Regions from separate parts of the Halomonas sp. THAF5a genome, predicted to be linked through region 2. Evidence: predicted binding sites of a transcription regulator. Region 2 holds the regulator's gene; the other holds the start of a gene.
The links. Region 2 encodes FNR, which switches genes on or off when oxygen is low (the NO sensors DNR and NnrR bind a similar motif). Its sites were predicted from a motif close to TTGATNTANATCAA; they were not measured.
Positions count from the first base shown of each region.

Region 1: the regulator FNR is predicted to act here: its motif matches at 3,724-3,737, upstream of FIU83_RS00815 (peptidase U32 family protein).

Region 1 covers NZ_CP045417.1:187,048-194,386, forward strand. The annotation lists gene FIU83_RS00800 (adenosylcobalamin-dependent ribonucleoside-diphosphate reductase) at 1-616, shown strand, start outside; gene FIU83_RS00805 (ribonucleoside-diphosphate reductase) at 821-1,561, shown strand; gene FIU83_RS00810 (U32 family peptidase) at 1,706-2,623, opposite strand; gene FIU83_RS00815 (peptidase U32 family protein) at 2,632-3,627, opposite strand; gene FIU83_RS00820 (globin) at 3,826-4,254, shown strand; gene FIU83_RS00825 (PLP-dependent aspartate aminotransferase family protein) at 4,375-5,571, opposite strand; gene FIU83_RS00830 (globin domain-containing protein) at 5,671-6,840, opposite strand; gene FIU83_RS00835 (YIP1 family protein) at 6,941-7,339, opposite strand, start outside.
Region 2 covers NZ_CP045417.1:656,948-664,286, reverse strand. The annotation lists gene ccoS (cbb3-type cytochrome oxidase assembly protein CcoS) at 1-14, shown strand, start outside; gene FIU83_RS02975 (sulfite exporter TauE/SafE family protein) at 14-712, shown strand; gene hemN (oxygen-independent coproporphyrinogen III oxidase) at 808-2,163, shown strand; gene fnr (fumarate/nitrate reduction transcriptional regulator Fnr) at 2,231-2,974, shown strand; gene ttcA (tRNA 2-thiocytidine(32) synthetase TtcA) at 3,117-4,028, opposite strand; gene FIU83_RS02955 (3'-5' exonuclease) at 4,125-4,751, opposite strand; gene FIU83_RS02950 (putative nucleotidyltransferase substrate binding domain-containing protein) at 4,795-6,618, opposite strand; gene FIU83_RS02945 (DUF4212 domain-containing protein) at 7,146-7,339, shown strand, end outside.

The DNA of each region.
Region 1 (7,339 bases), 470 kb from region 2:
GGCCGAGCACGGCGCGCGCTTCACCCACCACAGCTCGATCGCCCCCACGGGCACCATCTCGCTGTCGCTGGGCAATAACGCCTCCAACGGCATCGAGCCGTCTTTCTCGCACCGCTACTTCCGCAACGTCATCCAGTCGGGCAAGAAGACCAAGGAGCAGGTCGAGGTGGTCTCCTTCGAGCTGGCCGCCTACCGCCACTTCATCGCCGCCGAGGCGGTGGAGAGCGACCTGCCCGACTACTTCATCACCGCCGACGCGGTGAGCCCGAAGCAGCACGTGGCGGTGCAGGCGGCGGCCCAGGGGTGGGTCGACTCGGCGATCTCCAAGACGGTCAACGTGCCCACCGAGTTCGCCTTCGAGGAGTTCAAGGACCTCTACCTCGACGCCTACGCCAGCAAGCTCAAGGGCTGCACCACCTTCCGCTTCAATCCCGAGGCCTTTCAGGGCGTGCTGGTGCGCGAGGACGACCTCAAGAACACCACCTACGTCTTCGAGCTGGAGAACGGCGAGACCGTCGAACTCAGAGGCGACGAGAAGGTCATCTACGACGGCGAGGAGCACAATGCGGCGAATCTCTATGATGCGCTGAAGGAAGGCACCTATGGCAAGTGGTAAGCCAGTGTTCTCGAGCTGGCCCTCAGCGAGAGGCGCCGGGGATGAGCCGAAGAGGAGGTCCTACGCCATGGATGGCGTCGGTAGCGTACAAGGACGTATTCACAGCGCCTCCTCGCTGGTCCGACATTTCGGGGCTTGTCCCCGTCTCAGCCCCGAGCGATGGATGTCCAGTGCCACCCAACAACTTTTCGGAGGAGTCTCCTGATGGCCGTCGAGATCACTTCCAAGATCGTCTCCTACAGCGTCAAGAAGGCGGTGGAAGCCCCGCCGCTGGCCGAGGAGAACCCGCTCACGGTGCGCATCCCCTCGCGCCCCGAGGGCACCCTGGAGGCCGTGTCGGAGAAGATCTCCTACGTCGGCGCCGAGGGGCGCAAGAAGGTCTACCTGCTGGTCTCCTTCATGCCCGTGGAGGGCGTGGTCAACGGCAAGCGGGTGGTGATCGAGCGCCCGGTGGAGTTCTTCTTTCCCTCTGGCCAGCTCTCCAGCGAGCACCAGTGGATCACCGCCACCATGCGCAGCCTGTCGCTGGCCGCCCGGGGCGGCTACGTCACCCAGGCGGTGGCCGACCTGCGCAAGGTGGCCTGGGACAAGGGCCTGGTGCGCTGCGGCATGAACCGCTGGGGCAAGCCGGTGTTCCACGACTCCGAGGTCGCGGCCATCGCCTGGTCGATCCAGCAGATCCTCTACCGCCGCGGCTTCCTCGACCAGGATGGCCACCAGGTGCCGGTGGAGGAGCTGGTCAGCCGTTACGCCCAGCGCCTGGCGAGCGGCCGCCCCTGGCATCCGCCCACCCCGGAGGAGCTCGAGCAGGCCGACCGCCAGGCGCAGGAGCAGGGCGGTGGCCCCGCCGTGGTCGGCCACTGCCCCGAGTGCAACGGCGAGCTGATCATGATGGACGGCTGCCCCACCTGCTACTCCGGCTGCGGCTGGTCCAAGTGTGGATAAGCGGGCCCGCTAGAGGGCCTGTGGATAACGCGGGCCGGCCCGGCTGAACGCCCGCGATGGGGGTAATAGCGATGGAGAGACGCCCCGGGACGCAGCGCGTTCCGGGGCGTCTCTTTCATGTTGGCATGGGAAGGCGCGTTGCGCTCAGGGCGCGGCCGAGCCGCGGCTGTGGTCCATGCCCGGGCGGCCGTACCAGTAGCCGTCGCAGACCTCGGCCTCCACCAGCGCCAGCGGGTCGGGGGCGGGAAGGGCGCCTCGCCGCGCCGCATCGAAGGCCGCGACCACCTCGGCCATGCCCTCGGCGCGGGGACTCAGCCGGGCGCTCGCCACGCCCATCTCGGCCATGGTCGGCAGCTCGTGGCGCAGGTCCTGGCAGGCGCCGGAGAGGGTCTGGATGCCGTTCAGCGTGAACACCTCCCGGGATTCCTGGGAGCGCAGGGCGAGGCCCTCGGGATACTTCTGGCAGACGAACTGGCAGCGGTCCTTGGGCTTCTGGTGGCGCCGCGCGGTGAAGCAGCGTGACGACCAGGCCAGCGGCAGGTGACCGTAGGCGACGACCTCGCAGGGCTGCTCGAGCCCCCTGTCGCTACAGTCGGCCAGCAGCCGGGTCAGATCGTCTCGGGACATCTCCACCGGCGCCTGCCAGCCCTGCATGCCGGCGCGGGCCAGCACGGCCAGCGAGGCCGGGTTGTAGAGGTTCAGCGCGGCCCCGGCGACGAAGGGCAGGCCGGCAGCGGCGAGACGCTGCACCGCGCTCTGGTCGTTGGCCTCGACGGTGAACTCGCCATTGTCGCAGAGCCTGCGCAGGTCGCGCAGGTCGGCCTCGGACTCGATCAGGGTCTGGCTCGCCAGCACCACCCGCTTGCCGTTCTGGGCGAGCTCGCGGCCGATCCCCAGCCAGTCGTCGAGCTTCATGTCGCGGCGCCGGGAGCAGACCGACTCGCCCAGGGTGACGGTCTCGACGGGCCAGTCGGCGGCGGCGCAGTAGAAGGCGGCGTAGTCCTCGCGGGTCCAGTAGAAGAGCACCGGGCCAAGGCTCATTTCCAGGGTCGTGGCGGTCATGAGGTCTCCTATTTCCAGCGCCGCTCGTAGGCGCCCAGGGTGGTTGTGGCGCCCTCGGAGAGCTCGCCGAGGCCGGCCATCCAGGCGGGCTCGGCGCGGAAGTGCCCGGGGGCGCGCTCGACACGATCCAGGGCCTGGCGCCAGATGCCGGCGACCTTCGAGACGTAGGCGGGGCTGCGCTGGCGTCCCTCGATCTTCACCGCGCTGATGCCCAGCTCCTTGAGCTCCGGGAGCAGCTCCAGGGTGTTGAGACTGGTCGGCTCCTCGATGGCGTGGTAGGTCTCGCCTCCCACCGCGAAGCGCCCCTTGCACAGGGTCGGGTAGCCGGCCCGTTCGCCCTCGGCGTAGCGGTCGATCAGCACGCCGTTGAGGCGTGACTCCCGGCCCCGGGGGGTCTCCTCCCAACGCACGTGGGCCGCCGGCGAGCAGACGCCGCGGGTGTTGGGCGACTCGCCGGTGAGATACGACGACAGGTAGCAGCGCCCCTCGGCCATGATGCAGAGGCTGCCGAAGGCGAACACCTCGAGCTCCACCGGGCTCTGCTTCGCCAGGTCGCGGACCTGGGTGATCGAGAGCACCCGCGGCAGCACGGCGCGCTTGATGCCGAACTGCTCGTGGTAGAAGCGCAGCGCCTCATGGCTGGTCGCCGAGCCCTGCACCGAGAGGTGGCGGTCGAGGTGCGGGTGGCGGCGGGCGGCATAGTCGAGCAGCCCCATGTCGGCCAGGATCAGAGCGTCGACGCTGAGCTCGGCGGCCTGGTCCACGGCGCGGGTCCACATCGCCCAGCCGTCCGGCTGCGGGTAGGTATTGATGGCGCAGAACACCCGCTTTCCCCGGGCGTGGGCATAGTCGATGCCCTCCCCGGCGCGCTTGTCGGTGAAGTTGAGCCCGGCGAACTGGCGCGCGTTGGTGGTGTTCTGGAAGCCGAAGTAGACGGCATCGGCACCCTCGTTCACGGCTCGCTTGAGGGCGGGCAGGTTGCCGGCGGGGCAGACGAGCTCCATGGCGCGACTCCTCTCGATGAAATCCCGGCCATGCTAGTCGACCCGCCCGGCCCCGCCCTTGACGGGCGTCATCTCGGGCGGGCATTCGCCCCCGACGTGATCCAGGTCATGTCCTGTCCACCGTTCGGCTCCCGGCCGTGGCGGGCATGCGCGCCTGGCCTAGGCTATGATCAGGCCCGTTCACCGTGCGGGGTGACCATGGACATCGAGCGGCTCTTCGACGAGAGCTACGTGCGGGTGCTGAACCGCGAGGTCGAGGGGCAGGCGTTCTTCGCGATCTTCTACGACCGCTTCCTCGCCGCCTCGCCCGCGGTCGCCGAGAAGTTCCGCCATACCGACATGGCGCGCCAGCAGGCGATGCTCAAGAAGGCCTTCTACCACCTGCTGGCGTTCTACGCCTCGAGCCATACCGACTATTACCTGCAGCAGGTGGCGATCACCCACGACCGGGCCCACCGGGATATTTCTCCGAGGCTCTACGACCTCTGGCTCGAGAGTCTGATCGACACGGTGCGCGCCTTCGACGAGGCCTTCGACGACGACATCGAACTGGCCTGGCGGCTGGTGATGACCCCGGGCATCGTCTTCATGACCTTCCACTACGACCGGGGAAACGGCGACGGCTAGGACTTTCCGTGAACACCCTGGTGGGTTGACACGACTGGGCGCGTGCAGGGCCCCCGCGGGCGGACGTCCAGGGGGCGATGCCGCTGAGTCGGTAGACCTCGCGCCCGGTGCGAGGCGCCCTCAGCCGGCCGGCTCCGGATCCAGCGCCTGGCGCAGGTCGGCGAGCAGGTCCTCGACCTCCTCCAGGCCGATCGATAGCCGCAGCAGGTTGTCGCCGATGCCGCGCCGGGCGCGCTCCCGGGGCGAGAGATCGGCGTGGGAGGTGGTGCAGGGCTGGGTCACCAGGCTCTCGGCGCCGCCGAGGCTGGGCGCCAGCGCGAACAGCGCCAGCCGGTCGGCGACCCGGGCTGCCGCCTCGCCGCCGCCCGCCAGCTCGATGCCGAGCATGCCGCCGAACCCCGACATCTGGCGGCAGGCCAGCGCGTGCCCGGGATGGCTCGGAAGGCCCGGGTAGAGCACCCGGGCGAGGGCGGGGTGATTCGCTAGCGCCTCGGCGATCGTCTGGGCGGAGGCGCTGTGGCGCTGAACGCGCAGCGCCAGGGTGCGCAGGCTGCGGGACAGCAGCGCAGCCGTCTGGGGGGAGAGCGCCGTGCCCAGGCTCTGGCGCCATGCCCACATCGGCGACAGCACCTCGGCACTCCCCATCACGGCGCCGGCGGTAAGGTCGCCGTGGCCCCCCAGGTACTTGGTGGCGCTGTGCACCACCAGGTCGGCGCCCAGTGCCAGCGGATTCTGGTTGATCGGCGTGGCGAAGGTGCCGTCCACCGCGACCAGGGCGCCGTGACGGTGGGCCTGCTCGGCCACCGCGGCGACATCGATCAGCTGGAGCCTGGGGTTGGTCGGCGTCTCCAGATAGACCAGGCCCGCGCCCGCGACCAGGTATCGCTCCAGCGCCTCGGCGTCATGGCCCTCGAGCAGGCAGTGCGTGTCGATGCCCAAGCCCGGCAGATGTCGCTCGAGCAGGCTCATGGTGCCGCCGTAGACCTCGCCGAGGCAGACGATGCCGCGCCGGCCGTGGGTCAGCAGCAGCGCGCTGATGGCGGCCATGCCCGAGCAGAAGGCCCAGGCCGACTCGGCCTGCTCCAGCGCCGCCAGGGTCTCCTCAAGGGCGTAGAGCGTGGGATTCTGGCCGTAGCGGGTATAGAGAGGGGCGCGTCGGCGCCCCTCGGTGACCTCGCGCAGCGCCGCGGTGTCGGGGTAGGCGAAGGTGGTGGTGTCGTAGATCGGCATGTGCGGGCTGCCGAAGGCGTCGCGCTGCCGCTGAGCGTGAATGGCCCGGGTCGCGGGGCCGTGGCGGGGCGGTTGGGAAGAGGACATGGGAACTCCTTCGCGCGGTGAGAGGATTGGACGCGGCCCCGGCCCCCGGCGGGGAGGCCGTCCCGGGGTCGGGGTGGCATGACCGGGCCCGACGTGCCGTCAGGCGGCCTCGAGGGGGCGGGAGGGGCCGAAGTGCTCGTAGTGGCGACGTTCCGCCGGCACGCCGAGGTCGGCCAGTGCCCGATCCACGGCGGTCATGAAGCCCGGGGGGCCAACGAAGTAGCAGCGGGCGCCCTCGGGCAGCAGATCGGCGAGCAGCTCGCGGTCGATGCGACCGATATGGTCGGCGTCGGCGCCGCGCTCATGGACGCTCACGGCATGCAGTCGCTGCGGGTGCGCGGAGGCCAGCGCCGCCACCTCGTCGCGGAAGGCGTGGTGCTCGGCGTCCAGGGCGGCGTGCAGGTAGATCACCCGGCGTCCCGCGGCCAGGGCGTGGCGCGCCATCGGCAGCAGCGGGGTCTGGCCGACGCCGCCGGAGGCCAGCAGCAGGGGCTCGTCCTCACCCTGCAGGATCAGCTCGCCGGCGGGCGGCAGCAGCTCCAGGGTGTCACCCACCGCCATGGCATCGTGGAAGTGGCGGCTCGCCCGGCCCTCGGGCTCGCGCTTGATCGAGATCCGGTAGGAGCGGCCGTTGGGCACGTCCGAGAGGCTGTAGTGGCGATAGAGCGGCTCGCCGTCGATGGTCAGCCGCACGCCGATGAACTGGCCGGGCGCGTGATCGGCCACCAGGCCGCCGTCCTCGGGCTCCAGCACGAAGGAACGGATCACCGCGCTCTCGCGGCGGATCTCGGCGATGCGAAAGCGCCGCGTGCCGCGCCAGCCGCCGGGGCGCTCGGCGAAGGCCCGGTAGCGGTGATCCTCCAGCTCGATGAGCAGGCCGGCGAGCTCCTCGTAGAGGGCGCTCCAGGCTCCGGCGACCTCCGGGGTCACCGCCTCGCCCAGCACCTCGCCGATGGCGGCCATCAGGCACTCGCCGACGATGGGGTACTGATCGGGCCGGATGCCCAGGGCGACGTGCTTGCCGACGATAGTACCCAGCGCCCCCCTGGCCTGCTGGGTATCCTCGCGCAGCCCCACGTAGGCCAGCACCGCGCCGGCCAGCGCCCGGGGCTGTCCGCCGTCGCGCTGATGGGCCTCGTTGAACAGCGGCTTCACCTCGGGGTAGCGCGAGAACATCAGCGGATAGAAGCGCTGGGTGATGGCGTCGAGATGCTCCGCCACCGTGGGCGCGGTGGCGGCGATCAGGCGTTCCTGGTCTGGGGTCAGCATGGCGGGGCTCCGGTCAGGGGTGTCTTTTAAAGTGCATTTAAAATACATCTTAAAGCCTGGCCCCGTCATCTCGCGGCGCTGACGCAAAATGTCGCAGGGATCAGTAAGCCCAGACGATGGTCATCAGCAGGCCCCAGGCCAGCACGCCGGCGGCCATGATCGTGTAGGCGGCCGACATGGTGTTGACGTCGTTGTCGCTGCGTCCACACAGCGCCTGCAGGCCGTGATAGAGCAGCTGACAGGAGATGCCGAGCGCCGTCAGCACGGCCAGGACGCCGAGCAGCAGGCTGGGGATCAGCAGGACGAGGGCCGAGGACCAGAGCGGCAGCGGCGCCAGGGCGGCCAGCAGGTAGGCGTCGTGATAGCTGATCGACAGCTCCCGGGTGCTGTTGACCACGGAGTGGATCAGCCAGCCCATCAGGAAGAAGGTGAGCAGCTCGGCCAGGAACAGGATGGTGGTGATGAAGCGCCACTCCCGGTCGGCGAAACCCATCACGAA
Region 2 (7,339 bases):
GCCGCCGCGACTGATGGATCCCACCGGCCTCGACCTTCCCCCGCTGGCGGCGGCCTTCGTCTTCGGCCTGCTCGGTGGCGCCCACTGCATCGGCATGTGCGGCGGCATCATGAGCGCCCTGACCTTCGCCGTGCCGCCCAGCATGAGAAGCCCCGCCCGCCTCTCGGGACTGCTGCTCGGCTACAACCTGGGCCGCATCGGAAGCTACATGGCGGCCGGCGCCCTGGCGGCGGCCCTCGGCACCCTGATTGCCCTGAGCCCCCAGGCGCGCCTGGGGCTCCAGGCACTGGCCGCGGTGATGCTGATCCTGATGGCGCTCTACATCGCCGACTGGTGGAAGGGACTCCTCAGGGTCGAGGCGGTCGGCAGGCGGCTCTGGCATCACCTCGAGCCCGTGGGGCGGCGGCTGATGCCGGTGGTGAGGGTGCCCCAGGCCTTCGCCCTGGGCGCCGTCTGGGGCTGGCTGCCGTGCGGCCTGGTCTACTCGATGCTCGCCTGGAGCCTGGCGATCGCCGACCCCCTGCGGGGCGCGGCCCTGATGGGCGCCTTCGGCCTCGGCACCCTGCCGGCCCTGCTGGCCACCGGCCTCGCCGCGCGCCAGTTCGGCACCCTGATCCGTCACCCGGCGACTCGCACGCTGGCCGCGCTCTCGATCATCGCCTTCGCCCTCTGGCAGCTGTGGACGCTGCTGCCGGGGGCGTCGATGCACTGACCCCGCGCCGATCGCGGCTTCGCTTGACGCAGCTCAACGCGTGGCGACGGGCGCCTCGCTAGCATGAAGGCATGTTTCCCTCCAGAGGGCCGACCATGCCCGCGCCCGCGCCTGCCGCATCCGGTCACGACGTCCCCTTCGCGGCGGCCTCGCCGTCCCCCGCCTATGCCGCCTACCCCACGCCCCGGGCGATGGACGACGGCATCGGCCCGGAGGCCTATCGTCAGGCCCTCGAGCAGAGCAACGCCGCGGCGCGTCCGCTATCGCTCTACGTGCATCTGCCCTTCTGCCAGCACGCCTGCTTTCACTGCACCCGCCGGCCGGTCACCACCGCGGACCGCCGGCTGGCCGAGGCCTACCTCAGCCGCCTCGATCGGGAGATGGTGTTGATCCGCCGCCACCTGGACCCCGGGCGCGAGATCCGCGCCCTGCGGTGGGGCGGCGGCACGCCGACCTTCCTGACACTCGACCAGATGGGCGACCTGATCGACCGGCTGGATGCCCGCTTCCGGCTGGCCGCCGACCGCGACCGGGAGTACCTCATCGAGATCGACCCCCGGGGGGCCGATGTCTTCACCCTGCGCCATCTCGAGGCGCTGGGCTTCAATCGGCTGAGCCTGGAGGTGCTCGATCTGGACCCCGAGGTCCAGCGGGCGATCAACCGCGAGCAGGGGCGCGGCATGACCGAGCAGCTGCTCGACGAGGCGGAGCGGCTGGGCTTCGGCTCCGTGAACCTGAACCTGGTCCTCGGCCTGCCTCGCCAGACCCGCGACGGCTTCATCGCCACCCTCGAGCAGGTCATCGCCATGGCGCCGTCGCGGCTGTCGCTGTTCCACTACCGCCATGCGCCCGAGCGCTTCCCCGGGCAGCGCCAGATCCGGTCCGCGGACCTGCCCGCTCCCCGGGAGGTCCGGGTGATGCTGCAGGCGGCCATCGAGCGGCTCGCCGCCGCGGGCTACGTGCATCTCGGCCACGACCGCTACGTGCGCGGTGGCGACCGCCTGGTCCAGGCGCTGGCGGCCGGGCGCCGGCGCGACGACCTGGTCGGCCTCGGCGTCATGGCGGTCTCGCGGCTGGACGCCCTGCACGTGCGCAACCCGCTGCGCCTCGCGGCGTACGAGGCGGCCCTGGACCGCGGGGAGTTGCCCACCGTCGCCGGCCATCGGCTGAGCCTGGACGACCGGCTGCGCGGCGCCGCCATCGAGCAGCTGACCTGCGATCATCATCTCGACCTGTCGGCCATCGGCGAGGCCTTCGGGCTGGACGCCGAGGCCCACCTCGCCGAGCCGCTGGCACGTCTCGCCGGTGCCGAGCCGCAGGGACTGATCGTGCGCGAGGGGCCTCGGTGGCGCGTGACGCCCAGCGGGCGCCTGATGATCCATCGACTGGCGGCGACCTTCGACGCCTACCTCGACGCCCCATCGCCACAGCCGGAAGCGCCACCCTCCTAAGGGATCCTTTGCCGGTGGGGGACTATCCCCCATAATGAGCAGCGAGCCACCCGTCATGGAGGAGAGCATGCCCGATCCCGCAACCGGCAGGCGCCGCGCCCTGATGAACGAGACGCGCTGCCAGACCTGCAGCCTGAGCTCGCTCTGCCTGCCGCTGGCGCTCGAAGTGCAGGACATGGACCAGTTCGATGCCATCATCCGTCGCCGGCCGCCATTGAAGAAGGGCGAACCCCTGTTCCGCCAGGGCACGCCCTTCACCAGCGTCTTCGCGGTGCGCTCGGGCAGCCTCAAGCAGGTGACCACCGAGGGCAGCGGCGAGGACCAGCTGACCAACTTCTACCTGCCCAGCGAGCTGGTGGGCCTCGACGGCATCGACGAGGAGCGCTACCCGGGGACGGTCGTGGCGCTGGAGACCACCACGGTCTGCGAGATCCCCTTCGATCGCCTCGACCGCCTCTCCGAATCCCTCCCGGAGCTGCGCGGCCAGCTCTACCGCAGCATGAGCAAGGAGATGCGCGACGACCGCCGCATGATGCGCCTGCTGTCACGCAAGACCGCCGACCAGCGCCTGGCGACCTTCTTCGCCAGCCTCTCCGACCGCTTCCGCCGCCGCGGCTACTCGCCCTACAGCTTCCGGCTCTCCATGTCCCGGGCCGACATCGGCAACTACCTGGGGCTCGCGGTGGAGACCGTCAGTCGCATCCTGAGCCGCTTCCAGACCCAGGGGCTGGTGGCCGTCTCCGGCCGCGAGGTCAACATCCTCGACCTGGAGGCTCTGCTCGAGGTCGCAGAGCAGGAGGGCTGTCGCTGACAGCGCCAGGCAGGGTGCTGACTGAACCGCCGCGTATCCGCCATCAACGAAGAAACCCACGGGACTCGACATCCCGTGGGTTTTTCATTGGCTTCCTCGACACCTGCCGCCCGTTACTGAGCCGCCGGGCGCTCGGCGCGACTCACTCGTTGTGCAGGTCGATGCGATCGGCCCGCATCTTGGCCTGCTTCTCCTCCAGCCCGGCGAAGTCGAACAGCTCGCGGTCGGCCAGCTGCGAGGGCGCGACGTTGGTCACCGCCTTGAACATGCTCTCCAGGCGGCCGGGATGCTTGGCCTCCCACTCGGCGAGCATCTCCTTGACCACCTGGCGCTGCAGATTCGGCTGCGAGCCGCACAGGTTGCAGGGAATGATCGGGAAGGCCATGCGCTCGGAGAATTCGGCGATGTCGGCCTCGCGGCAGTAGGCCAGCGGGCGGATGACGATGTTCTTGCCGTCGTCGGAGAGCAGCTTGGGCGGCATCGACTTGAGGCTGCCGCCGAAGAACATGTTGAGGAACAGCGTCTCGAGGATGTCCTCGCGGTGGTGGCCCAGGGCGATCTTGGTGGCCCCGATCTCCTCGGCGTAGCCGTACAGCGAGCCGCGGCGCAGCCGCGAGCAGAGCGCACAGGTGGTCTTGCCTTCCGGGGTCTTCTCCTTGACCACCGAGTAGGTGTCGCGCTCGAGGATGTGGTAGTCCACGCCGAGGCCGTCCAGGTACTCGGGCAGCACGTGCTCGGGGAAGCCGGGCTGCTTCTGGTCGAGGTTCACCGCCACCAGCGAGAAGTTCACCGGCGCGTTGCGCTGCAGGTTCCGGAGAATCTCCAGCATGGTGTAGCTGTCCTTGCCGCCGGAGAGGCACACCATCACCTTGTCGCCCTCGCGGATCATGTCGAAGTCGATGATGGCATTGCCGACCTGGCGCCGCAGGCGCTTCTGCAGCTTGTTGAACTCGCGCCTGGCCTGGGCGTCGGGCGCCTCGGCAGACGGGGTCGACGGCTCGGCCGGGGCGGCCTCATCGGCGGGACGGGGATCGAAGGTCACGGCATCTTGCATGGTCGGGGCGCTGCCAGGGCAATCGGGGAACGGAAAGGGCGCCTATCCTACCACTCTGCCGCGAGACTGGCGACGCGCCCCGCCCGTGCCGCGGAATCAGCCGCAGCGCTCTACCCCGAGCGCATCGCGGGTCAGGCGCAGATGGATCAGCGCCGCGGTCACGGCCTCCCCGAGCGCCGTGTGCCGCCCCATCACCGGCACCCCCATTCGCCTGGCCACCTCCTCGAAGCGCGGCCGGGTGGCGAGCTCGGGGTGCTGGCGACGCAGCCGGCGATAGTAGGCCTGGGCCACGTCGATGCGGGCGTTGGGCAGGTCGAAGCCGAAGCGCGGCCGCAGGTAGCGGTTGAGCAGCGTCAGGTCGTCGTCGAGGCGCCAGCCGATCAGCGGGCGGTTGCCGGCGAAGTCCAGGAACTGCGACAGGGCCTCGTCGATCCCGGCCCCCTCGGCCAGGTCGATGCCGCGCAGGCCGTGCAGGCGGATCGAATCACCACTCAGGCTGGCGGGCGGCGCCAGCCGCAGGTCGAGGGAGTCGCTGGTCAGCACCCGGTCGCCGCGAAGGCGCACCGCCGCCAGCGACAGCAGCTCGGCACGACGCGGGTCGGGACCGGTGGCCACGCAGTCGATGGCGACCAGCTCCTCGCCGGTATAGGGCGCGAAGAGCCAGCCATGATCGCCGCGTGCCTGTCGGCGTCGATCGGCGGCGCGGCGCAGGGCCCTGAGCATCAATAGAACCTCCGTGTGTCGTGGTCGGTGAACGGCGAGCGGGTCAGGAGTACTCGAGGTGGAAGCGATGGGACAGCCGCTGCTTGAACTCCTTGACGATATGCAGGGCCTCGCGGAGCAGGTCTCGCTCGAGGGAGGAGAGCGCCTGCACCACCACCCGGTCGGGCGCCTCGTCCCGGCCCTCGGGCTCGTCGAGGCGGGCCAGCTGCTGGCGAAGCCTCAGCTCGGTGAACAGCGACAGGGCCTCGCCCAGGTCCTCGGCGAAACGCTCCTCCAGGCGGCCGTCGGCGACCAGCGCCTCGAGCCGCTCCAGGGTCGAGGTCGCCGTGATGCGCCGCTCGAGTGCCAGGGTGCGCACGCCGTGGACGATGGGGAAGATGCCGCCCTTCTTGATGTCGACCCCGTGCTGGGGCTTCTTCAGCGACCCGAACAGGGTCAGCGGCGTAGAGAAGCGCAGCGCCGTGCGGGCGAAGTAGGAGAGCAGGATCTCGTCGCGGCTGCAGCGTTCGAAGAGTTCCTCGCGCAGCCGCGCGAGCAGCGCGGCGTTGCCGGCCACCGCGTGGGCGTCGAGCAGGATCGCCAGGCGCATCAGGCTCTCGCCGTCGCGCTTGGCCGCCCACTGGGCGATGCGCCCGCGCCACTGGCTCTCGGTGCCCACCCACTCGGGGTTGGAGACCATGATGTCGCCGGGACAGGGCGGGTAGCCCAGCTCGATCAGCGTCTCGGTGAGGCGCTGCATCTGCGCCGCGCAGTCGGGCCAGTCGAGGTCGTCGGTGAGGATCAGGCCGTTGTCCTGGTCGGTCTTCAGGATCTGCTCGCCACGCCCCTCGCTGCCCATCACCATCAGGCAGCTGTGGTCGTGGTAACGCTCCTCGATCAGAAAGCCCCAGGCCTTGTTCATGATGCGCCCGTTGAGGGCGGCCAAGAGCCCCATGGCGAAGCGCAGCTTGACGCCCTGGGCCATCAGCGCCTTGACCAGCTCCGGGGTGCGGCGGCTGGCGGCGGCCAGCGTCTCCAGGCTGCTGGCCTGCTCCACCTGCAGGCTCACCACGTAGCTGCGGCTGGAGAAGTAGCTGAGCACGTCGGTCAGCTCGACCACGCCACAGGGGCGGCCGTCCTCCATGACCACGACCCGCTCGACCTTGCAGCGGGTCATCTGGACCAGCACCTCGAACAGGTACTGCTGGGGCGTGGCGGTGATCAGGGCGTAGTGCGCCACGTCCTTCACCGGGCTCTGCTGGGTCAGGCCCTCGAGGACCAGGGCATTGAGCAGGTCGGTCTTGGTGACCATGCCCGGCCCCTCCTCGCCCTCGACCAGCAGGCTGTCGGCGTGGCTGTCGTTCAGGGTATGCACCGCCTCGGCCATGCTGGTGGTGGCCGGCACCACCCGCGGGGGCCGCATGCACTCGCTGACGCGGGCCAGCATGAAGCCCGCCATGGTGACGCCCCCCTCGGCGCGGCGCTCGGTGAGCAGGCGCGTCTTCTGGGCCAGGCGCTGGCGGAAGAACTCGGCGAAGGCCGGGTAGGCCGCGCAGAGCTGCTGGAACACCCCCTTGGGCAGCAGGTAGCAGAGGCTCTCCTGCTCGGCCCGGAAGCGATAGCGGCTCCTGCCGTTGAGGATGCTGATGGCGCCGAACAGGTCACCGGCCGTGTAGTGGCCGATGTGCGACTGGGCGCCGGGCAGGGTCGGGTCCAGCTCGGCGACCTCGCCCTTGTGGATCAGGAACAGGTATTCCCCGGTCTGGCCGGCATCGAGAATGATCTCCTCGCGGTCATAATAGGCCAGGTCGATACTGCGACGGACCCGCTCGCGCCCCTCGTCGTCGAGGAAGGTGAAGGGAGGATGGGAGAGTTCTACATCGACCATGGGGCTGTCCTCGTTGCGCGGCGCTCACCACCCCGCTGACCTCGGCGGACTCGGCGTCCAGCGAGTCTTCAAGATAGCAAAGTCGACGCGCCATAAAGACCTAGACAATCGTCCTACCATGACCGCCTTAGACCATGGTCAAACACCGGCGCCCACCGCCCCTCAACCCGCTGTCATTTGCGGGCTATACCATCGTCCTATGCGTACCATGAAGTGCCCAGCGCTAGCTGCTAAAACAGACTCCAACACCCTGATTAAAAACGACTTTGCAAAAAGACTCCGAACCGATGCGTCTTCATGATACGAAAGTCTGGGATTTATTTAAGGCATTTTCTGACCAGTATTGTGCATGAGCCATACAGGGCATTCCCGCGTCGCCCCTTGCACGATGACCGGCCACGCGCGACCCGATGATCGACGGCTCACACGCCGCCATCGAGCTCGCTGTGTCGGCATGATTGTCCTGATGAGTGATGCAAACGCTCCGGAACACTTTCCAATCCCAACAACAAGTGGAGAGCAACACCATGGCAGACGAAAAGTCTAATGCCGCTGCTTACTGGAAGGCGAACGTCCGCCTGATCACGGGGTGCCTGATCGTCTGGGCCTTCGTGTCGTACGGCTGCGCCATCCTGTTTCGCCCGCTGCTGGCCGGCATTCCAGTAGGAGGAACGGACCTGGGCTTCTGGTTCGCCCAGCAGGGATCGATCCTGACCTTCAT